One region of the Allobosea sp. 2RAB26 genome, then DNA from elsewhere that is predicted to be linked to it. Evidence: predicted binding sites of a transcription regulator. Region 1 holds the regulator's gene; the other holds the start of a gene.
What was found. Region 1 encodes PhoB, which activates phosphate uptake and scavenging genes when phosphate is short. Its sites were predicted from a motif close to TGTCATNNANCTGTCAT; they were not measured.
Positions count from the first base shown of each region.

Region 2: a site for PhoB is predicted at 2,051-2,067, ahead of AB4118_RS18485 (HAD-IIA family hydrolase). Genes of this name have one in related genera too.

Region 1 covers NZ_JBFRGS010000007.1:330,092-333,474, reverse strand. The annotation lists gene AB4118_RS16680 (TIGR03862 family flavoprotein) at 1-770, opposite strand, end outside; gene AB4118_RS16675 (YnfA family protein) at 845-1,165, shown strand; gene phoB (phosphate regulon transcriptional regulator PhoB) at 1,285-1,983, opposite strand; gene phoU (phosphate signaling complex protein PhoU) at 2,017-2,736, opposite strand; gene pstB (phosphate ABC transporter ATP-binding protein PstB) at 2,785-3,383, opposite strand, start outside.
Region 2 covers NZ_JBFRGS010000009.1:48,244-51,626, forward strand. The annotation lists gene AB4118_RS18470 (ABC transporter substrate-binding protein) at 1-49, opposite strand, end outside; gene AB4118_RS18475 (ABC transporter permease) at 109-1,026, opposite strand; gene AB4118_RS18480 (ABC transporter permease) at 1,033-1,956, opposite strand; gene AB4118_RS18485 (HAD-IIA family hydrolase) at 2,154-2,912, shown strand; gene AB4118_RS18490 (MurR/RpiR family transcriptional regulator) at 2,909-3,383, shown strand, end outside.

The DNA of each region.
Region 1 (3,383 bases):
CGCAGGATCGTCTCGCGGATCGGGGCAGAGAGTGCATAGACCGCGCCGCCTTCCAGACCCGTCGCATCGATCATCGCCTCGCCGGGCACGGATTGGCCGCCGAAGCTCAGGACGATGCGTTTCAACGGTACTCCGGCAAAACGCTCTCGCATGGTCTGGGACCAATCGACCGTGAAGCCGCCATTGGCCGGGCGCAGCGGCGCAATCGCAATTCCGCGCGCCGCCAGCAAGGGCGCCCAGCCACCATCCGAACCCAGCCGTGGCCAGCTCGCGCCGCCGAGCGCGAGCAGCGTCGCGTCGGGCCGCACCTCGACCTCGGCGCCATCGCGGTGCCGTAACGTCAGAGCTCCCGCCGCGCTCCAGCCGGTCCAGCGATGACCAGGCGCGAAGCTGACACCGAGGCCCTCGAGCCGGCGCAGCCATGCCCGCAGCAAGGGCGAGGCCTTCATGGCGCGCGGGAAGACGCGGCCGCTGCTGCCGACGAACGTGTCCTGCCCGAGCGCATCGGCCCAGTCGCGCAGGGATTGTGGCGGGAAGGCGCGAATGGCCGGCTCCAGCCAGGCTTGCGCATCGCGATAGCGGGGCAGGAAGCCGTCGAGCGATTCGGAATGGGTGAGGTTCAATCCGCCGCGCCCGGCCAGCAGGAATTTGCGGGCCGGAGAGGGCATGCGATCGTAGATCGTGACGGTGTCCCCGGCTGCCGCGAGGCGCTCGGCCGCGATCAGCCCGGAGGGCCCTGCTCCAATGATGGCGACGTGATGTGTGGGCATCGGTCCGGCTTGCCGTCAGCGCGCCCTGCGGTCAAGGGTAATCCCGCCCCGAAGGCCATCGACAGGGACGAACCATGCCGACCATCGCCGCTTATCTCGGCGCAGCCATTCTCGAAATCGCCGGCTGTTTCGCGTTCTGGGGCTGGCTCCGGCTCGGCAAGCCGGTCTGGTGGCTCGTACCCGGACTGTTTTCGCTCGCCCTGTTCGCCGGGCTGTTGACGCTGGCGGAGAGCGAAGCCGCCGGACGGGCCTATGCCGCCTATGGCGGCGTCTACATCGTCAGTTCGCTCGTCTGGCTCTGGGCCGTGGAAGGCTTTCGCCCCGACCGCTGGGACATTATCGGTGGGCTGATCTGCCTCGCCGGCGCGGCGATCATCATCGCAGGGCCGCGCTAGGGTATCGGCCCGAAAGGTGGATTGCGGTTTTCGGGAAGGCCGATGCAACCATAGACGGTTAGATCGTCGGGCGGATTCGATATCCGGCCCGATGATCCAAGTCCCCGATGATCCAAGTCTCAGCTCCGCGCAAAGGTCTCGTCGAAGGCATAGCCGGCACCGCGCACGGTCCGCAGCGGGTCCTTGGCGTTGTCAGGAGTGATCGCCTTGCGCAGCCGGCCGACATGGACGTCGACGGTGCGCTCGTCGATATAGACGTCGCGGCCCCAGACCGCGTCGAGCAGCTGGGCCCGGGAATAGACCCGCCCCGGCGCCTGCATCAGGAATTCGAGCAGGCGGAACTCGGTCGGGCCGAGATGCAGCTCGCTGCCTGAGCGGCGGACACGGCGGGTGGTGCGGTCGAGTTCGAGATCGCCGGCGGCCAACAGGCCGGCGACATGACCCGGCTTGGCGCGGCGTAGCAACGCCTGGATGCGGGCGATCAGCTCGGGCAGCGAGAACGGCTTGACGACATAGTCGTCGGCCCCGGTGGCGAGGCCGCGCACACGCTCGGTTTCCTCGCCGCGGGCGGTGAGCATGATGATCGGCACCCGCTCGGTATCGCGACGGGTCCGCAGCCTCCGGCAGAGCTCGATGCCGGAAAGGCCCGGCAGCATCCAGTCGAGCAGCACGAGGTCCGGCGTATGATCGCGCAGATGCAGCTCGGCATCGTCGCCACGCGCGACGCTGTCGACCTCGAAGCCCTCGGCTTCGAGATTGTAGCGCAGCAACAGGGTCAGCGGCTCTTCGTCCTCAACGATCAGGATGCGTGCAGGCATGTCTCACTCGGTCCCAAAGGTGTCGGGCGCCGGTCACTCACCGGTGGCGGCGTCCAGAAGGATATTGGTCGTGTCGAGCTTCGGGCGGGCTGCGTCCAAGGCTTCGCCCGTGACGAGATAGTGGATCGTCTCGGCGATGTTGGTGGTGTGGTCGCCGATGCGCTCGACATTCTTGGCGCAGAACAGGAGATGCGTGCAGAAGGTGATGTTGCGCGGGTCTTCCATCATATAGGTGAGCAGCTCGCGGAAGAGCGAGGTATAGAGCGCGTCGATCTCATCGTCGCGGCGCCAGACCTCCATGGCCTTCTGCTCGTTGCTGACGGCGTAAGCGTCGAGCACGTCCTTGAGCTGGGCCTGAACCAGGCGGCTCATATGCTCGAGGCCGACGACCGCGCGCGACGGCGGCTGGAACTGGCCGGAGATGGCGACCGCGCGCTTGGCGATATTCTTGGCGAGATCGCCGACACGCTCGATATCGGCGGCGATGCGGATGGCGGAGATCAGCTCGCGCAGGTCGTTGGCGAGCGGCTGGCGCCGGGCGATGGTGAGCACCGCCTTCTCCTCTACCTCGCGCTGCAGATTGTCGAGGCGCTGGTCGGCGCTGATGACCTTCTGTGCCAGCCCGGTGTCGCGGCGCACCAGGGCGACTGTCGAATCGCCGAGCATGCGCTCCGACATGCCCCCCATCTCGGCCAGGCTGCGGCGGATCCCCTCGAGATCGGCATCATATGAGCGGACGATGTGATCAGTCATCGCGGCGTATCCTTTGTCGGCAAAGCAGTTGGAAGGCTGGGCGCCGGTTCAGCCGAAGCGGCCGGTGACGTAGTCCTGCGTCTGCTTCTTGTGCGGGTTCATGAAAATGGTGTTGGTGGCGTCGAATTCGATCACCTCACCGAGATACATGAAGGCGGTGTACTGCGAGATGCGCGCCGCCTGCTGCATGTTGTGGGTGACGATGACGATGGTGAAGTCGGTCTTGAGCTGCTCGAGCAGGTCCTCGATCTTGCCGGTCGAGATCGGATCGAGCGCCGAGGTCGGCTCGTCGAACAGGATGACTTCCGGCTTCTGGGCAATGGTCCGCGCAATGCAGAGGCGCTGCTGCTGGCCGCCGGACAGGCCCATGCCGGAGGTCTTCAGCTTGTCCTTGACCTCGTCCCAGAGCGCGGAGCGGCGCAGCGCACCTTCGACGCGGTCATCGAGCTCGGATTTCGGCGGCTTCTCGTAGAGGCGGATGCCGAATGCGACATTGTCGTAGATCGACATCGGGAAAGGCGTCGGCTTCTGGAACACCATGCCGACGCGCGAGCGCAGCTCGTTCACATCGATATCGTTGCTGATGACGTTGCGGCCGTCGAGCAGGATCTCGCCGGTGGCGCGCTGCTCGGGATAAAGCGAATAGA
Region 2 (3,383 bases), on a different contig from region 1:
TTGTCGCGAGCGCGGCGGCGAGCGCGGTCTTCAGCAAGGTCTTGAGCATCAGTTCAGCCCTTTCGGTTGGAGCGAAGGTGGTTCGGCAGGCAAGGTGGAGGCGGCGCGTCAGCGTTCGCGCAGGCGCACGTCGAAATGGTCGCGCAGGAAATCGCCGAGCAGCATGGCGGCGAGGCTCACGAGCACGATCGCCGCAGCCGGCACCACCACGATCCAGGGTGCGGAGGCCATGTAGTCGCGCCCCTGGCCGACCATGGAGCCGAGCGTGGCAGTGGGGGGCTGGACGCCGAGCCCGAGGAAGGAGAGGGCGGATTCCAGCAGGATCAGGTTCGAGAAGTTCAGGCTCGCCATCACCACGACCGGCGAGACGATATTGGGGATCATGTGGACGGTCGCGATGTGCCAGCGAGTCGCTCCGGCGGCTCGGGCCGCCTCGATGAAGGGCAGTTCCCGCAGGCCGAGGACCTGGGCGCGCACAAGCCTGGTGAAATGGGCCCAATAGGCGATGCCCAGCACGCCGATCAGCACCGCGACATCGGTTCCCGCCAGCGCAACCACGAGGAGCGCGACGAGCGTGAAGGGCAGTGACAGCTTGATGTCGACGAGCCCCATGACCAGCGCATCGACCCGGCCTCCGAGTTGCCCGGCGACGAGCCCGAGCGCGACGCCGATGACGAGCCCGATCAGCGTTCCAAACAGCGCGAGCGCCAGCGTCAGCCTGAGGCCGTACAGACAGCGCGAGAGCAGATCGCGGCCGAGTTGATCGGTGCCGAGCCAATGCGCCGGATTGGCGCGCTCGAAACCGAGCGGGGGCCGCAGCCGCGCCAGCAGTTTCTGCTGGTCGGGGTCGAAGGGCGCAAGCACGGGCGCGAGCACCGCCAGGAGGACGAGCACGAGCGCCAGAAGCGCGGCCGCGACGACCAGGGCGTTCATGCCGGCCGGACGCGCGAAGCGCCGGCGCGGCTTGTGCTGCGGGGCAAGCACGATCTTGGCACCTGCAATTTTGGCGTCGAGGGTATCGGTCATGACCGCTCAGGCTCCAGCCAGGCGCACGCGCGGATCGACCAGCGCATAGGCGAGATCGACCAGTAGGTTGACGACGATGACGGCGGAGGCGACGACGAGGACGCCGAATTGCAGGACGGGATAGTCGCGGCGCAGCGTCGCTCCGACCAGCAGGTCGCCGACGCCGTTCCAGGCGAAGACGGTCTCGACCACCACCGCTCCCGAGACGAGCGTGGTGATTTGCAGGCCGAGCACCGTGATGACCGGGATCAACGCGTTGCGCAGGCCGTGATGGAGAATGATGCTGCTCTCGGCGAGCCCCTTGGCCCGGGCCGTGCGCATATAGTCCTGCGAGAGGACGTCGAGCATGGCGTTGCGAGTGTAGCGGACCAGCGCCGCGACGAAATAGGCCGAGAGCGCGACCGTCGGCATGACGTAATGCGCGAGTGTGGCCGAGCCGGCGCTGGGCAGCCAGTGCAGCGTGTAGGAGAAGACCAGCAGCAGCAGGATGGCGAGCACGAAATTCGGGATGGCGTAGCCGAAAAGGGCCGTGAAGAGCACGGCGCTGCCGCGCCCCTGGCCGCGCCAGACGGCAGCCAGGATACCGGCCGGCACGCCGATGCAGATCGTAAGCGCCAGGGTCGCGACCAGGAGCGAGGCGCTCTGCCAGAGCCGTTCGGTGAAGATCGTCGCGACCGGCCGGCGCTCCATCAGTCCCAGGCCGAAATCGCCTGAAAGAAGCGAGCGCCAGAACAGCCAGTACTGCTCGGCGACGGAACGATCGAGCCCCCAATAGGCAATCATCTCGCGGCGCGAGGCGGCATCCAGCCCTTCCGGCATCAGGAAGTCGATCGGGTTGCCCGTCAGGCGCGTGGCGAGGAAGACGACCGAGGCGATCACCCAAAGCGTGATGCCCATGCGCAGCAGCCGGCCTACGAGGAATTCAAGCATGTCTTCCTCCTGCCTGGAGCCGCCGGACGTCGCCCTGCATGCCCGGCCTCAGTCGTGGCCCGTGCTGCGACGGGCTCGTTCTAGGCTGTGCTTCATGACAGGATGATGAAATAATCTCATTCGATATTGAATTTGACACTGAATTTATCTCAGTTCATGGACGAGCCTCACTTGCTGTCAGGGTTTGGATTCGCGCCATGGGCTCGCTTCACGGCATTCAGGGGTGTCTCGTCGATCTCGACGGCACCCTGGTGCGCGGCCGGCAGATGCTTCCCGGCGCAAATGCCTTTCTCGAAAGCCTGGACGGCCGTTTCGTCATCGTCTCCAACGATGCCGAGCATACGCCGCTCGAATTGTCGCGTGCCCTGAAGCGTCTTGGCCTGACCATCGCGCCGCGCCGGATCGTTCTTGCCGGCTCGACCGCGCTCGACGAAATCGCGCGCCGGCAGCCCCGGGCCCGCATCTCCATGATGGCTAGCAAGAGCCTCATGATCCATGCCCGCGACCGCGGCCTTGTCCCGGTGCAGGAGCGGCCGGACATCGTCTTTCTCGGACGCGACCGGCATTTTTCCTATGAACGCCTGATGCTTGCAGCCAATGCGGTACGCGGCGGCGCCGAGCTCGTCGCTGCCAATCCCGATCTCGTCCATCCCGGCCCGGATGGCGCGGTGGTGCCGGAGACCGGTGCATTGCTGGCGGCGCTGCTCGCCTGCACTGGCCCCGTGCCGTACCGCATCATCGGCAAGCCGGAACCCGCCTTGTTCGAGGCCGGCCTGGCGCTGCTCGGGCTGTCCAGGAATGCGGTGCTGATGGTTGGGGACAACCCGGCGACCGATGGTGAGGGCGCACGGCGCCTTGGCCTGCGCTATTTCGAGCTTCGCGACGGGGTCTTCCCCGCCATCGCGGCGAATGCGCCTTGTCGTGACCCGGCCGGCATGCTGGCCTTCCCGGCATGACGGCGTCGAATCGCAATCCCGGACCGGCCCAGGCCGCCCCCGGCGAACCAGGCACCGAAAGGCGCAAGGGCACCGGCACGCCCGGTCTCGAGGGGGCACTCGAACGCCTGCAGGCGCTGCGCGCCAACCTGCCGCCCAAAGCTGCCCGCATCGCCGATTTCTTCATGACCCATGCCGCCGAGGTGGTGCATATGTCGGTCACCGAAGTGGCCGAGCGCACCGGCGCGAGCGAAGGCAGCGTCATCTCGCTCTGCCAGCAGCTCGGCGCGCGGGGCTTCCAGCAGGTCAAGATCGCGCTGGCGCGCGATCTGGTGCAACCGGTTCAGTTCATCCACGAGGATCTGGCCCGTTCCGACGACACCGGTGCGGTGATCGAAAAGATCTTCCGCAGCGATCTCCAGGCCCTGCACGACACGATGAAGGTGCTCGACACCACGGCGATGGAGGCCGCGGTCGCCGCGATCCTGAAGG